Regions from separate parts of the Sorangium sp. So ce128 genome, predicted to be linked through region 1. Evidence: predicted binding sites of a transcription regulator. Region 1 holds the regulator's gene; the other holds the start of a gene.
What was found. Region 1 encodes HrcA, which represses chaperone genes, less so after heat shock. Its sites were predicted from a motif close to GNTAGCACTCNCCNNNGGNGAGTGCTANC; they were not measured.

Region 1 (7,829 bases):
TCGGATCCGTGCTCTCGACCCCGGCGCGCCGGCCGCCTGGCGCGTGGGCGCAGGGCCAGGCGCCCGCCGACCGCGCCCCTCAGCGCGGCGGCGACGGCGGTCCTGTCGAGGGCGCCGGGGATGAGCTCTACGAGCTGCGACCGGGCGAGGGCGTCCAGGTCGACGCGGGGGAGATCGTCCCCGTCGACCTCGTCGTCACGGGCGGCGATGTCGAGGTGCTCCCCTGGATCGGCGCGACCACGCCGACCCGCCGCCGCGACGGCGACCCGGTCGTCGCCGGGGCCACCGTGGTCCGGGGTCGCCTCGTCGGCGCGTGCACCTTCTCAGGCGGCGATCGCGCGGTCGCGCGCGTCCTGCTCGACGCCCGCCGGCGCGCGGACGCCCTCGCGCCCATCGCGCAGGCCTCCCGCGCCCTGACCGAGCGCTGGGCGATCGGCGCCGCGGCGATCGGCGCGCTCTCCGCCTTCGTCGCCGGGCGCGCTCCGGTCGAGATCGCGATGACCGCGGCCGCCGTGCTCGCCGCGCTGTCCACGGCGATCACGGCCTCCATCGCCTCGGTGCACGTCGCGCGGGGCATCTTGCTCGGGCTCCGCCGGGGCATCGTCTACAAGAGCGCCGACGCCTGGGATCGCGCAGGGAGGACCTCGGTCGCCGTGTTCTGCGCCCGCGGCACGCTGCTGCTCGGCGAGCCCGAGCTCGCGGAGCTGGAGGCGACCGGCCAGAAGCTCAAGCCGAGCGACGTGCTCGCGCTCGCGGCCGGGGCGGAGCGCACCGAGGAGCACCCCGTCGCGACGGCGATCGTCCGCGCCGCGCGCGCCCGCGGCTTGCGGCCCGACGGCGTGCGCAACCCCAACTTCCACCCCGGCCTCGGCGTGACGGCCGTCACCTCGTCCGGCGAGGAGCTCTGCGTCGGCAACCGCGCGCTCATGCTCGAGCAGCGGATCTCGATCGCCGCGGCCGAGAGCCGCGTCGCCGAGCTCGAGGCGCTGGGGCGCACGGTGGTCCTCGTCGCTGTCGGCGCTCGCCTCGTCGGCATCATCGGCCTGCAGGACGGGCTGCGCCCCGGGGCGCGGGCCGCCATCCAGCACCTGCTCGACGCGCAGATCGAGCCCGTGCTGATGTCGGGCGACGCGCGCGAGACGTGCGAGGCGATCGGCCGCTCGCTCGACATCGATCACATCCGCCCCGAGATCCTCCCCGCGGATCGCGGCACGGAGGTGCGTCGCCTGATCGACGCGGGCACGAGCGTCGCCGTCCTCGGCCACGCGGGCGTCGACGACGCCGCGCTCGGCGCCGCGGACGTCTCCGTGGCGCTCGGCGCCGCCGGCTCGGCGCCCGCCGACTTCTCCACGGTCCTCGCGTCGGACGACGTCCGCGACGCCGCGCTCTCCCTCGCGCTCGCGCACCGCACGCGCCTCGAGGCGCGCGTCGGGCTCGCGCTCAGCGTCGCCCCGGCGCTCGTCGGCGCCGCGGTCATCGCCGCGTTCGTGCTCCCGCCGGCCTACGCGCCCATCGCCTCGCTGCTCGGCGGCGTCATGGCCGTCGTCCACGCCCGCGCGCTCGACGCGAAGAGCTGAGCGCCGGGCGCGCTCGCCGGCGCGGGGCTCCTCGCCGCGCCGGGGGCCGGCTACGAGACGTCGGGCGTGGTGTCCTTCGCGTCGCGGCAGTCCGCGCAGACGCCGTACATCTCGTGCTTGTGCCAGGTCACGTCGAAGCCGTACTTCGCGGCGATCTCTTCCTGGAGCGCCTCGATCCGCGGCTCCTCGAACTCGATGATCTTCCCGCAGTTGACGCAGATCAGGTGGTCGTGGTGCGTGCTGGCGTCGTCCGCCAGCTCGTAGCGGCTAAGGCCGTCCCCGAACCGGCGCTCGGAGGCCACGCCGCACTCCGCGAGCAGCTTGAGCGTGCGGTACACCGTCGCATACCCGATGCCTCGGTCGTGCGCGCGCACCTCCGCGAGCAGGTCCTCGATGGTCATGTGCGGGGCGCCGGAGAAGAACGTGTCGACGATCAGCCGGCGCTGCGCCGTCGATCTCAGCCCCTTCTTCGCCATGTACGCCTGGAGGCGAGCGCGGAGCCGGTCGAGGGCAATTTGGTCCACGTGGCTGGCGCCGCTCCCCTCTCTCTCCATGACGGCCATGGCAAGTTTATCCCGTTCGCGGCGAACCGCGTCAAGGCCGGTGACCGAACCTACGTGGCGCGACCTCGCCGATGCTGCCCGTGCCCCGCTCGTCGGCGCTACTCGCCCACCTGCGCCATGTAGCTGATCTGAGCCGCCGAACCCCCGAGGGGGCTGAGCAGCGTGATGGGCGGCGCGACCAGGCCGGCCGCCGCCGTGTTGTCGATGACGACGTAGTAGAGGCCCGGGCGCAGCGCGTAGCGGCGGGTCTCGATGATCCCGGGCTGGAGAGGGCCGCCTGCCTGCACCGGGCCTGGCGGGGGTCCGAGCGGCTTGCCGGTCTGGTACGCCTCGCGCCAGGCGTCGCCGGTGGGCTTGTCGACGATCATGAGGTCCACGGGCGCGCCCTGCGCGCTGACCTTGAGGTAGAGCGCCTGGTCCGAGTCGGCGACCTCGAACGGCCCGAGGTAGTCGCGCTGGTTCGCGTACACCTCGACGGTCTCGTTCGCGAACGTGTACCGCTCCTCGTCCTCCGCCTCGAACGGGTGGTGCGGTCGCTGGGGCGGCATGAGGATCCCCAGCGTGAAGTCCTTCCCGGTCTCCTCGTTGTAGAGGACGGTGAACCCGCGGGTCAGCTCGCCAGCGACGATCTGGTTGCCGAGCAGGTTGGCGAGCCCTCCGAACGGCGGGACGTTGGCCATCACGTCGATGACCGGGTTCTCGACGTAGCCCAGCTGGAAGCTCGGGCCTTGCACGATCCGGTTCAGCCGTCCCCACACGTAGACGTTATCGTCCGCGAGCTGGAAGTCGGGTCGGTACTCGACGGACGTCGTGAGCGAGAAGCCCACCCGCTTGGCCGGCTGCATGTAGCCGTAGCCCGTGCCGGCGATGTGGACGGTGATCGTCTGGGCCGCGTCGTTGACGTCGTACGAGCACTGCATCGGGAAGAACCGCCCCATGGACGCCGATCTGTCCTGCAGGCGCAGCGAGACCCCGCTCTTCAGCATCTCGGGGCAGATCTTGCTGGCGCCGAAGTTCGAGAACAGGAACCAGCGCAGGGCGGGGCTCGCGTTCACGGGACCGCTGACGCAGGGGCAGCCGACGAACGTGAACGACAGCGCGACAGCGGCGAGCGCCAGCGCGGCGGACGCGCGGGAGAGCGGGGGTCTTCGTGCGGGCACGCGGGCTAACATAGCGGGTCGACCTCGGAGGGAGAGCGGGTTTGCGCGCGGGAGGACGGCCCCTCCCGGATCAGCGCACGAGATGCCATTGGACGCCGGGGGTCACCTCGAGATGCAGGTGATTTTTGTGCGCCCGGTCGTAGTTGGGCGTGAGGATCGACGTGAAGATGTGCTGGTCCATGGCCTCGCACACGATGGATCGCAGCTCTCGCGCTGCCGCGTCCGCTGGAGGGCCGCTGCCCGCCCCCTTGCCGGCCCCGCGGGGCCGGCCGGTCGGGCCGGCGCTCTCGCCGCAGACCGGCGCGCCGCGCCTGCCGACGAAGTCGCGCTCCACATCGAGCCAATCCTCCGCGAACCCGCCGCCGACGCGCTCCTTGATGAACCTGTAGGGGTCGATCGCGAGCCCGCCGGGGTGCCTCGTGGCGAGCCTGCCCTCGGGCCACATCCTGGCCGGAGGCCGCCAGGCCGAGAACATCAGCACCTCGTCGACGTCGTGCGCGCGGAGGATCCGGCTGAAGTCCGAGAGCGCGAGCGCGAGGCGGCAGTCGAAGACGTCGTGCGGGTTTCCCGCGCGTTGATGGGCCGGCAGCGCCGTCCGGTAGAGGACCCCGCCGACCCCCTGCATCAGCCGCACCGGAGCGAGCACGCCCGGCGCGCGCTGCACCGGCTGGAACGCGATCTTCCGCTGCGTGAGCGCCGCACGGCATTGCTCCGCGCTCATGGCCGCGTAGCGCGCCGACGGGTGCTTCGCCCAGTCCTGGTGGTACCTGACCTTCGGCTTGCCCTGCGCGCTCGGCGCGGCGGCGAGGGGGCCGAGCGCGAGGGCGAGCGCGCAGGCAGCGGCGGCGTGGCGTGCGGGCGGCATCGTTGCGGTACATCCTCGTGCGAAGCAAGGCAGGCCGACCCTCTCGGGGGCCAAGTGACCACGTGCACGTGGCCGAGTAGCCGACCGCGCCGCCATCCGGTGGAGCGGGCCCCCCGTGCGCGGGGTGGCGGCTGCCGATCCTACCGCGACATTTGACCGGGCCGCGCGATCCCCTCAAAATGGGTCGCATGCGCGTCCGTGGGTCAAGCGCCCGCACGCGCAGCTTGACGTACGGGAGCGAAGGTCCGGCCCGCATGGCTTCCCGGTCCGGGCGGTCCCTGGTCCAGGTAGCCACGGCGGTGCGCTTGTACGCTGCATGCAACTGACATGAGTGATCTTTCCAACCGAGCTCGAAAGATCCTTTTCGCCGCGGTCACCGAGTTCATCGCAACGGGCGACCCAGTTGGCAGCAGGACGCTCGCCCGGAAGTACGGGCTGGATCTCTCGGCTGCTTCGATCCGCAACGTGCTCGCTGACCTCGAGGAGGCCGGGTACCTCCACCAGCCGCACACCTCGGCCGGGCGGATCCCGACCGATCGCGCGCTCCGGCTGTTCATCGACGCGCTCGTCGAGCTCCGGTCGCTGTCCCCCGAGCAGCAGGCCGAGCTGAGCGCGAGGTTCACCGAGATCTACGCGGGGGCGAGCGATCCGCTCCGCGAGACCGGGCGCTACCTCTCGGAGCTGTCCGGCGCCGCGGCGGTCGTCGCGGCGCCGCGGGCGGAGCTCCGCGCCCTCGCCCAGCTGCGCTTCATCCCGACCAAGCCCGGGCAGCTGCTCGCGGTGCTCGTCTTCGCCGACGGCTCGGTCGCGAACCGCTTCATCTCGGCCGACGAGGCGATCAACGAGAGCGAGCTCACCCGGATCCACAACCTGCTCACCGACGTCATCGAGGGGCGCACCCTGGGCGAGATCCGGGACCTGTTCGCCCGCCGCCTCGCGGACGAGCGCCTCCAGATCGACGCGCTGAGGCGCCGCGCCTTCGAGCTCGGCAGCAAGGCGACGGCCGACGTGACCCGGCGGAGCGAGGTCGTCATCGAGGGGCAGAACCGCCTGATCGATCTGCCTGAGTACGCCGACGTCGACCGGCTCAAGAAGCTGATGAAGGCGCTCGAGGAGCGCGAGGAGCTCGTCGATCTGCTCGACCGGACGCTCGCCGCCGGCGCGGGTGAGGTCACCGTGTTCGTCGGCAGCGAGGCGGGCGACCTTGGCGGAGGCCAGCTCAGCCTCGTCGCCGCGCCGTACATGGAGAACGGCCGCGTCGCCGGGACCGTGGGCGTGCTCGGCCCGACGCGGATGGACTACGCGAAGGTCATGCCGCTGGTCGACGCCACGGCCGCGGCGATGACCGAGGTCCGCGGCAAGGTCAAATAGCGCCCTTCCGCTGCGGCTCGCGGAGCCGATCGAGCACGTCGTCGAAGTCCGGGGGCGGCGGCGCCTGGAAGCGCATCGGCCGGTCGTCGGCCGGGTGGTTGAAGCCGAGCTCGGCCGCGTGGAGCATCAGCCGCGCGGCCGGGACCCTCGTCCCTCGGTAATTCCGCACGTAGACGGTCTCGCCGACGAGCGGGTGCCCGGCCTCCGCGAGGTGGATGCGGATCTGGTGCGTGCGTCCCGTCTCGAGCCGGCACGCGACCAGCGTCACGCCCCCGGCGCCGGCCCCCTCCTGCGGCCCTCGGAGCACCTCGATCGGCTCGACGTGTGTCACCGCGAGCTGCCCCTCGCGCCGCCCCTCTCGCGCCGAGCCGCGCAGCCCGTCGCCCCGATCCTCGACGAGGTAGCTGCGGTAGGTGCCCCGCGGGACGGCGCCGTGCGCGAGCGCCAGGTACTGCCGGTGCATCGCGCGGACGCGGAGCTGCTGCGCGAGGTGCTTCTTCGCGGCGAGCGTCCGCGCGAAGACCAGCAGCCCGCTCGTCCCCTTGTCGAGGCGCTGCACCACGCCGAGCGGCGCGCGCCCGCGCAGGCGGTCGCGCCTGGCCAGCACCTCGCGCACCAGCGCGTCGAGGGTCGCGGCCTGCTCCGCGGGGGCCTCGTCGCCGTACGGGATGGTGCTCACCCCGGCGGGCTTGTTCACCACGACGACGCTCGCGTCCGCGTAGACCACGAGCTCGCCCTCGAGCTTGCGCCGCCGCACGGTTTCGGGCCTCGGCGCGTGCAGGCGGACCTCGATCAGCTCCCCGCCGAGCACCCGCCGACGGGCGCTCGTCGCCACCGCGCTCCCGACCAGCACCTTGCCGGTCTCGATCAACCGGCGCGCGTCGGACCACGAGACCGCGGCCAGCGCACGGACGGCCCCGTCCAGCGGGCGCCGATCCAGCTCGGCGGGCACCGTCCAGCGGCCATCCTGCGGAGGTCGTACCTGGGCGGCCGGGTGGACCCCGGTCGTTTCGGCGGATTTGTCTTCGTGGCTCGGCGGAGTGGCGGGTCGGAGCGGACGCATGTAGAGCTCACCGGGGCGCCTCGGCTCCGCCCACCAGCGTGGGACCGGGCTCTACCGGCGCGGAAAAACGCACATCCGCGGGGCCCGCGGGGCGAAATACACCGCGAATGTTGACACATCGCGCGACCGGGGCCGAAGATATCCAGAGCCGTCATCGCTTTCTCGCCATCTGAGAGGAGACCCGTTCGTGGCCAGCACCCTTCTCGCCGTAGACGACAGCGTGACCATGCGCAAAGTGCTCGAAATCACCTTTGCGGGTCAGGATTTCCGCGTCGTGACGGCGAGCAGCGCCGACGCTGCGCTGCAGAAGCTCAAGAGCGATAAACCCGACCTGGTGATCGCCGATGTCACGCTCGAGCCGAAGAACGGCTACGAGCTGTGCAAGGCGATCAAGCAGGCCTCACCGGCGACGCCCGTCCTGATCCTGTCGTCCAAGCAAAACCCGTTCGACCCCGCAAAGGGATCGGGCGCGCAAGCGGACGATCACATGGACAAGCCGTTCGACACCCAGCAGATGATCGACAAGGTCAAGAAGCTGCTGGCGTCGCGCGGCGAAGCGAAGCCCGCCGCTGCAGCGGCGCCTGCTGCCGCGGCGCCTGCGCCCGCGCGCTCTCCTGCGGCGCAGCCCGCCGCGCAGCCCGCGGCCGCCGCGCAGCAGGCGGCAGCGAGCCCGCTCCAGCGCGCGAAGACCCTCATCTACACGCCCAACGCGCCGGCCACGAGCGCTGCGCCGGCCCAGGCCTCGGTCAAGACGGCGCCGGGCGGCTCGGCGAACGTGCCGGTCACGACGACGATGGCCTTCTCGCCGACGCCGGTGTCCGGCGTGCCGAAGACCGCGACGGGGCCTGCAGCCGTCGCCGCGACCGCCTCCGCGCAGGTCAACGGCCAGATGGCGAGCAAGCTCGAGGGCCTCGGCCTCACCTCCGATCAGGTGGAGGCCGTGATGGCGCTGTCCCGCGACGTCGTGGAGCGCGTCGTGTGGGAGGTCGTGCCGGTGCTCGCCGAGACGATCATCAAGGAAGAGATCGCGCGCCTGACGAAGTAGGCGCCCACCGCGGCCGCTGCCTGGCCGCGGGGGTCGACCCGCCCCTGCTCCTGTCGCGCCGGCCAGGCACGCGAACGGGGCGGGGCGCCTTCCTGGGCGCGTGAGGCCCACCGATCCATCTACGGTACGGCGCTCCTCGCGCCGCGGCGTCGCTCGCGGGGCGCGCGCGGTCGGGATCGCAGCGC
Region 2 (7,715 bases), 4.0 Mb from region 1:
TCTCGACACGCGGGCTGGACAGCCGCTGGTGGAGCGGAGTTCTCCCGCATTCGCGCACCGCCGTGTCAGGCCATCTCGCCGGTGGACCTGCGCGGCGCGGCAGGGGCTCGCTCGGGCGCTGGGCGCGGGCGTCCCGCGCCGGGTGGCGGCTCCTCGAGGGGCCGCCATGCGTGGAAGCCGCCGTTGCTTCTCGACAGGAGGGATGCCGCCATGATGCTTGCCTTCGACCTCGATCGCGACGACGCCCCGCAGCAGCGCCGCCCCGGTCCTGCGGACGGACCGGGTTGTTTCGGTGAAGCCGCGGACTACCGTGCTCAGCGGATCCTGTACGCCGCCCGGGACTGGATCGGCGAGCAGGACGGCATCACCACCGACGGTCGCTCGCTCATCCTGCTGCACGCCCAGCGGACGCCGCCGGAGCGGCGCGAGGCGCTCGTGCGCTGCTTCGAGCGCGTGATCCTGCACGCCCCCCGGCCGGAGCTCGCCGCGCTCTCGGCGTCGCTGCGCCAGGCGGGGCTCTCCGTGGACGAGGACCTCTCGGTGATGGGCGCCCCGGCCGGCGAGGTGCGCGCCGCCGTGCAGGGGCTCAGCCGGTTTCGCACATTCCCGCCGGGCCTGCGCCTGTCCAGGGTGTCGCCGGACGACGACGAGGCGTCGATCCGCGCGATCCAGGAGCTTCAGGCCGAGAGCGGCCACGCGCCGCTCCCGGGGTGGTACCTGCGCGGCGGCGAGGGGCGCTCCTTGACGCTCGCGCTGCGCGACGGCGCGGGGGCGTTGATCGGCTGCGCCACCCTGTGCGTCATGACGCGGCCACAGCCTGCCGAGATCGGCGGGCGCGAGGCGCTCGCCCAGCTCGGGCTGCTGGGCGCCCCGCCGCTCTGGATCTCCGATGTGGGCGAGGCGCCCTCGTGGACGGCCATGCCGATCTGCACCTCTCTGCGCGAGGACCACCGCGGGCGGGGGCTCGGGGCCCCCCTGCAGGCCGCGGCGCTCCGGGAAGGGCACGATCGCTTCGGGATCCGGTGGTTCTACGCGCTCGTCAGGGCCGGCGACGAGATCGCCAAGCGCATGAACGCGCGTTGCGGGCTCGCCCTGCACCGCGCCGAAGGGTTCCTCGTCGCGTCGGCGGTGCCCCCCGAGAAGCCCCGGCGGCCGGCCGACGGCCGCCGCGGCTCAGGCTGACAGCACGGGCGCGAGGAGAAAGCGCCGCCGTCCTAGCCGAGGAGCCATGGGGCCGGCGCCTCGCCCGCGAGGCGCCGGCGGATCGTGTCGAGCGCGCGCTCGAAATAGCCGTCGCGCGCGACCACGAACTCATCGAGCCGCACGTCGCGCGGCTCGACCTTCACGGCGCCCGCGGCGTCCGGCGGCCGCCGCACGAGGCCGCTCGCGTGGGGCACCTCGCCTCGAACGAGGCGCAGCGCCGCGCCGAGCGGGAGCGACAGCAGCGCGGTCACCTCGCGCGGATCGGGACGCAGCTCCGCGAGCGCGTGTCGGGTCATCGCGAGCAGCACGTCCTGCAGCTCGCGATCGACGATGCCCGGCGCGTGATCGTCCTGGCTGCGGCGCGTGCCGAGCCGGACCACGTCGCGCGGCGCGAGCGGCAGGCCGATCTCCTCCTCCGCCTCGCGCAGCGCCCCCGCGAGATCCTCTCCGGCGCGGTAGTGCCCCGACACGGCGACCTCGAGCGCGCCGGGCCAGGTGTCCTTGTCGGAGCTGCGCTGCTGGAAGAGCACCCAGGGCTCCGCGGCGCTCTGGCCGCTGTCCGGCTCCAGGCCATCGGGCCCCCGCTCGAGGAGCACCCACACGTGAACGCTCCGGTGCCAGTCGCCGTCGCGGTGAACGAGCCTGCGCGCCTTGCGCACGCCGAGCGACCGGCCCCCGTCATCGAGGATGTCGAAGAGCTCCTCTTCGTCCTGCGCCGCCATGCGCTAGAGGGTAGCGCAACGTGAACGGAGCAGGACGTCTTCGCTGAGCTGCGTGCTCGCGCTCGTCAGATGACGCTGCGCTTCGCGCCGTGCTCGACGCACGAAATCAGACGGAAGCAGCAGGGAACGAGGCGAGGGAGGAGAAGTGGCGATCCCAGCGGGAATCGAACCCGCGTTACCGGCGTGAGAGGCCGATGTCCTAACCGCTAGACGATGGGACCTTGTTCTGTGGAGAAGACCGACAGCAGAGCTGAGCGGCCTGGCTGGGGGACAAGGATTCGAACCTTGATAGCAAGAGCCAGAATCTTGCGTCCTGCCGTTAGACGATCCCCCAAGGGGTCAGCGCCGTGTTCATCAGCGCCACGGGCCGCGGAATCTACTCGGGCTGCCTGGATTGTCAAGCGACCAAAATCGGACCCGCCAAAGAAAAATGCCCGCCGCCAAAAATCGCCCATATTTCGCGTGGTTCTGGCGCTTCGCGGGTTGAGCAAGGCCTCCCCCTGCTCAACCCTTCGCTCAACCCGCTCCGTCCTCGTTGCATGCCGTCCGTTGTCGTCGCTCGTCGCTCGTCGCTCGTCGCTCGTCGCGCTGCTGTCGCCGCGCTCTCGCCATGATCCGTCCAGATTGTTTCCGCGCTGTCGGAGGGGGCTCGTCCCTGAGGAGGCTCCACGATGTCGCGACCGCGCCCTCGCCGTCGCTTCTCCAGACATCTCGGCTTCGCCGCTCGGGACTCTCGGCCCCCGGAAAAGTCGCGGCTCCCTGCTGCGTGCCCTTGACGCGCCGGGTGACTGATTTACTTTCGCCCGCGGTTTAGCCACCGGCCTAGGAGAGTGCCAAGACACTGAGATCTCGGGCACTTAGCTCTCGTCGCGCGGGCGGAACGCCCCAGCGGGGGGGCGAACGGGACCTCCGGCGAGCCGATGGTCAGTCAACAAGCCGAGGACGAGGGAGCCAGCATGAAAATCAGGCCGCTGCAGGATCGGATTGTCGTCAAGCGCGTCGAGAGCGAGACGAAGACCAAGGGGGGCATCATCATCCCCGACGCCGCGAAGGAGAAGCCGATCGAGGGGCGCGTCGTCGCGGTGGGCAACGGCAAGGTCCTGAAGGACGGCAAGGTTCGCCCGCTCGATGTGAAGGTCGGGGACAAGGTGCTGTTCGGCAAGTACAGCGGCACCGAGGTGAAGCTCGACGGCGAGGAGCACGTGCTCATCCGCGAGGACGACGTGCTCGCCGTGACCGAGTCCGCCGCGACGTGAACCAGGTCCGAGGCAACCGAACGCAAGCGTTCGTACACGCGGCCGCGCGGCCGCGAGGGGATTGATAGATGGCTGCGAAGCAGATCGTTTTTAGCCGCGGCGCCCGCGCCGCGATCCTCAAGGGCGTGAACACGCTCGCCGATGCGGTCAAGGTGACCCTCGGGCCGAAGGGGCGGAACGTCGTCATCGAGAAGAGCTGGGGCTCCCCGGTCGTGACGAAGGACGGCGTCACGGTCGCCAAGGAGGTCGAGCTCGCCGGCAAGCTCGAGAACATGGGCGCCCAGATGGTGCGCGAGGTCGCCTCGAAGACCAGCGACAAGGCCGGCGACGGCACGACGACGGCGACGGTGCTGGCGCAGGCGATCTTCGGCGAGGGCCTCAAGCTCGTCGAGGCCGGCCACAACCCGATGGATCTGAAGCGCGGCATCGACGCGGCGGTCGCGAAGGTCATCGAGGCCGTGCAGAAGGCCGCCAAGCCGACCAAGGACAAGGACCAGATCGCCCAGGTCGCCACGGTCAGCGCCAACGGCGACAAGGAGATCGGCCAGATCCTCGCCGACGCCATGGAGAAGGTCGGCAAGGAGGGCGTGATCACGGTCGAGGAGAACAAGCGCATGACGACGGAGCTCGAGACCGTCGACGGCATGCAGTTCGACCGCGGCTACCTCTCGCCCTACTTCGTGACCGACCCCGAGAAGATGACCGCGGTGCTCACGAACCCGCTCATCCTCGTGCACGAGAAGAAGATCTCGGCCATGGCCGACCTCCTGCCGCTGCTCGAGCAGGTGGTGAAGCAGGGGCGCGAGCTGCTCATCCTCTCCGAGGACATCGAGGGTGAGGCGCTCGCCACGCTCGTCGTGAACAAGCTGCGCGGCACGATCAAGGTCGCCGCCGTGAAGGCGCCCGGCTTCGGCGATCGCCGCAAGGACATGCTGAAGGACATCGCCATCCTCACGGGCGCGACGCCGTTCATGGAGGACCTCGGCCAGAAGCTCGAGAGCGCCACGGTGCGCGACCTCGGGACGGCCAAGCGGGTCGAGATCGACAAGGACAACACGGTCATCGTCGACGGCCAGGGCGACAAGGGCGCCATCAAGGGCCGCATCGAGGCGATCCGCAAGCAGATCGCGGACACGACGAGCGACTACGATCGCGAGAAGCTCCAGGAGCGGCTCGCGAAGCTCGCCGGCGGCGTCGCGGTGGTGAAGGTCGGCGCGGCGACCGAGACCGAGATGAAGGAGAAGAAGGCGCGCGTCGAGGACGCGCTGCACGCGACCCGCGCCGCCGTCGAGGAAGGCATCGTGGTCGGCGGCGGCGTGGCCCTCTTCCGGGCTGCCGCCTCGCTGGAGTCGCTCAAGTTCAACGACGAGCGCGACGTCGGCGTGCGGCTCGTGCGCCGCGCCGTCGAGGCGCCGCTCCGCCAGATCGCCCAGAACGCGGGGGTCGACGGGACGGTGGTCGCGGAGAAGGTCCGGTCGGGCGCGCCGACGTTCGGCTACAACGCCGCGACCGACTCGTACGAGGACCTGCTCGCCGGAGGCGTCATCGATCCGGCCAAGGTCGTGCGGCACGCGCTCTCCAACGCGGCCAGCGTCGCCGCGCTGATGCTCACGACCGAGGCCCTCGTCGCCGAGAAGCCCAAGAAGGAGAAGGCCGCGGCCGGCGGGGCTCCCGGCGGCATGGGCGGCATGGGCGGCATGGGGGGTATGGGCGGCATGGGCGGCATGGGCGGCATGGGCGACTTCGACATGGGTTGATCGCCTGTCCGCGCCGCTCTCGGGCTGCCGCCGCCTCCGTGCGGCGCCGGCCCGCCGAGCGCGCTGCCCCGACGAAGCGGGCCGAGGGGTCCTCCAAAGCATGCTGGCTTGGGGGGCCCCTCGCGTTTTGTGAGCGCCAGCGCTCTTGCCCGGGTTTTTGACCCGCGGTCACGTGGGGCGCTAGACTCCCGGGCAATGTCGGAGTCGTCGTTCGCCCGCTATGGCCGCGAGTATGTGCCGGGCGACGTGCTCTTTCGTGAGGGTGACTCCGGCGACGTCATGTTCGTCATCCAGTCGGGCGCCGTGCGGATCACGAAGTCGGTTGCCGGCGAGGACAAGGTGCTCGCGGTGTTCGGGCCCGGCGAGTTCGTCGGCGAGATGGCGATCTTGAACGGCAAGCCCCGGAACGCGACGGCCACCGTGAGCGAGCCGTCCCGCTGCCTCGTGATCGACGCGCGGAAGCTGGAGGTCATGCTGCAGCGCGACGTCGAGATAGCGCTCCGTCTCCTCAAGAAGCTGGCGAAGCGGCTCGACGCGGCGAACTCGCTCGTCGAGATCCTCATGCACCGTGACCCGAAGGCGCGCGTGATGCTGGCGCTCGCGCGCCACGCCGAGGCCTTCGGGGAGGAGACGCCTGAAGGCATACGCGTCCGCTCCTCTCCCGAGGACATCGCGCGCGAGGTCGACGTCGAGCAAGAGACGGTGGACGAGGTGATGAAGCGGCTCCGCCGGCTGAAGCTCCTCTCGTACGGGCCGCCTGGACCCGCGGCGATCATGGTGACCGACATGCGCAGGTTCCGGGATTTCATCGAGTTCCTGGACATGCCGCAGAAGTTCGGCGGAGAGAGCTGAACCAGTGGAGCTGCGTGTCATCGGCTGCCACGGCGGGGAGACCCCCAGGCATCGCACGTGCGCGTTCGTCGTGGACGACATCCTCGCGATCGACGCCGGCTCGCTGACCAGCGGGCTCGAGGTGAAGGACCAGGCGCGCATCGAGGCGTGCCTGGTGAGCCACGCGCACCTCGATCACATCCGCGACCTGGCCACGATCGCGGACAACCGTTGCCAGCTCGGGTGCCCGCCGCTCGTGATCGCGGGCACGCGCGAGACGCTGCGCACGCTCAAGAAGCACTTCTTCAACAACGTGCTCTGGCCCGATTTCGCGGTGATCCCGAGCGCCGGGCAGCCGACCATCCAGTACCTCGAGCTCAAGCCGGAGCGCCCCACGCCGGTCGCCGGGCGGCTCGTGCGCGCGGTCCACGTGACGCACACGATCGACGCATCGGCGTTCGTGATCGAAGGGGACGGCGGCGCGATCGCGTACAGCGGCGACACCGGGCCCACGGAGCGGCTGTGGGAGGTGCTGAACCAGCAGCAGGACCTCCGCGCGCTGCTGATGGAGGTCAGCTTCCCCAACCGGGAGCAGCGCCTCGCCACCGTGAGCGGCCACCACACGCCGCAGACGCTCGCCCTCGAGCTCCAGAAGTTCCGCGCGCCGAGGGATCTGCCGACGATGCTCTACCACATCAAGCCGGTCTTCCAGGCCGAGGTAGAGCGAGAGTGCGCCGCGCTGAAGGGGCTGAACCTGGAGGTCCTTCAGCTCATGGATCACTTCGTCCTGTAGCCGACGCATCGGCGCGGGGCGTCCGCGGCGTCGTGCGCGCGCGGGTGATGGTGGCGCTGCGCTCGACGCGATCGTCGCGCCGAGCTGCCCGGCCCGAGGGGGATCGCTCGCTGCTCCGGGCGAGAGCGCACCGCGCAGGAGGTGAGGCCTGCGCGGCGTCGGTGTCGGGTGCTCGCGCGCGACGCGACCGTAGAGCAGAGCGGCGCGGAGCGCGGGCTAGCGGCTTTCCTGGGTGGGCTCGTCGTTGAAGGGGCGCTTGCCGTCGGGCACCTCTTCGACGCGGGCGAGGACGACCGTGATGTTGTCGGTGCCGCCGAAGTAGTTCGCCCGATCGATGAGCGCCTTGCACGCAGCGTCCAGCGAGCCGCTGGACATCACGAGCTCGAGGATCTGATCGTCGCTCACCAGCCCCGACAGGCCGTCCGAGCAGAGGAGGTACACGTCACCGTGCCGCGTCTCGTCCGTCACGAGATCGACGAGGACGTCCTCGCGGATGCCGAGCGCGCGCGTGATGACGTTGGCCGGCAGCTGCCGGACCTCCTCCTCGGTCATCCACGGCGCCATGTGCGCCGCGTCGCTGACGAGCGAGTGGTCACGGGTGAGCTGCGTGATCTGGCTGTCGCGCAGGCGATAGCAGCGGCTGTCCCCGACGTGACCCACCGTCACGTGCTCGGCGTCCTTGGAGAACATCGCCGCCACGATCGTCGTGCCCATGCCGAAGTCGGCGAGCGTCTTCAGCGAGCGATCGAAGATGCGCCGGTTCGCCAGCCTGAGGCCGGTGACGACGTAGTTCTCCTCCTCGGTCAGGTTCGGATCGGCTGGGAAGGGCCAGGTGGCGTCCCTCCCGACCGTCACGGACAAGAAGTCCGAGAGGGTGTTCACGGCAAGCTGGCTCGCAACGTCGCCCGAGCGATGTCCGCCCATTCCATCCGCCACGGCCACGACACGGTACTCCTCGCTGACGAGGAGGTTGTCCTCATTGTGGTCCCGGAGGAGCCCGGTATCCGTCATCCCGGCAAACCGGGTCCGCAACATGGGCAGAGAGTAGACGCGGAGCAGGGGGGCAGCGCAAGTTCAAGGCGAGGGCAAAGCTGAAATCCTGGGCCTGATCTCCCACAGCGGCCGCTCCATGGCCGCTGGAAGCGGCCGGCGG

Region 2: the regulator HrcA is predicted to act here: its motif matches at 2,735-2,763, upstream of groES (co-chaperone GroES).

The regions. Positions count from the first base shown of each region.
Region 1 is NZ_CP150313.1:10,586-18,414, forward strand. It holds gene WME82_RS00030 (HAD-IC family P-type ATPase) at 1-1,577, shown strand, start outside; gene WME82_RS00035 (Fur family transcriptional regulator) at 1,628-2,140, opposite strand; gene WME82_RS00040 (hypothetical protein) at 2,239-3,300, opposite strand; gene WME82_RS00045 (hypothetical protein) at 3,371-4,165, opposite strand; gene hrcA (heat-inducible transcriptional repressor HrcA) at 4,493-5,536, shown strand; gene WME82_RS00055 (RluA family pseudouridine synthase) at 5,529-6,488, opposite strand; gene WME82_RS00060 (response regulator transcription factor) at 6,787-7,644, shown strand.
Region 2 is NZ_CP150313.1:4,052,313-4,060,027, forward strand. It holds gene WME82_RS15600 (hypothetical protein) at 211-1,182, shown strand; gene WME82_RS15605 (NUDIX hydrolase) at 1,215-1,925, opposite strand; tRNA gene WME82_RS15610 (tRNA-Glu) at 2,072-2,146, opposite strand; tRNA gene WME82_RS15615 (tRNA-Gln) at 2,186-2,259, opposite strand; gene groES (co-chaperone GroES) at 2,882-3,181, shown strand; gene groL (chaperonin GroEL) at 3,250-4,938, shown strand; gene WME82_RS15630 (Crp/Fnr family transcriptional regulator) at 5,134-5,790, shown strand; gene WME82_RS15635 (MBL fold metallo-hydrolase) at 5,795-6,562, shown strand; gene WME82_RS15640 (PP2C family protein-serine/threonine phosphatase) at 6,779-7,597, opposite strand.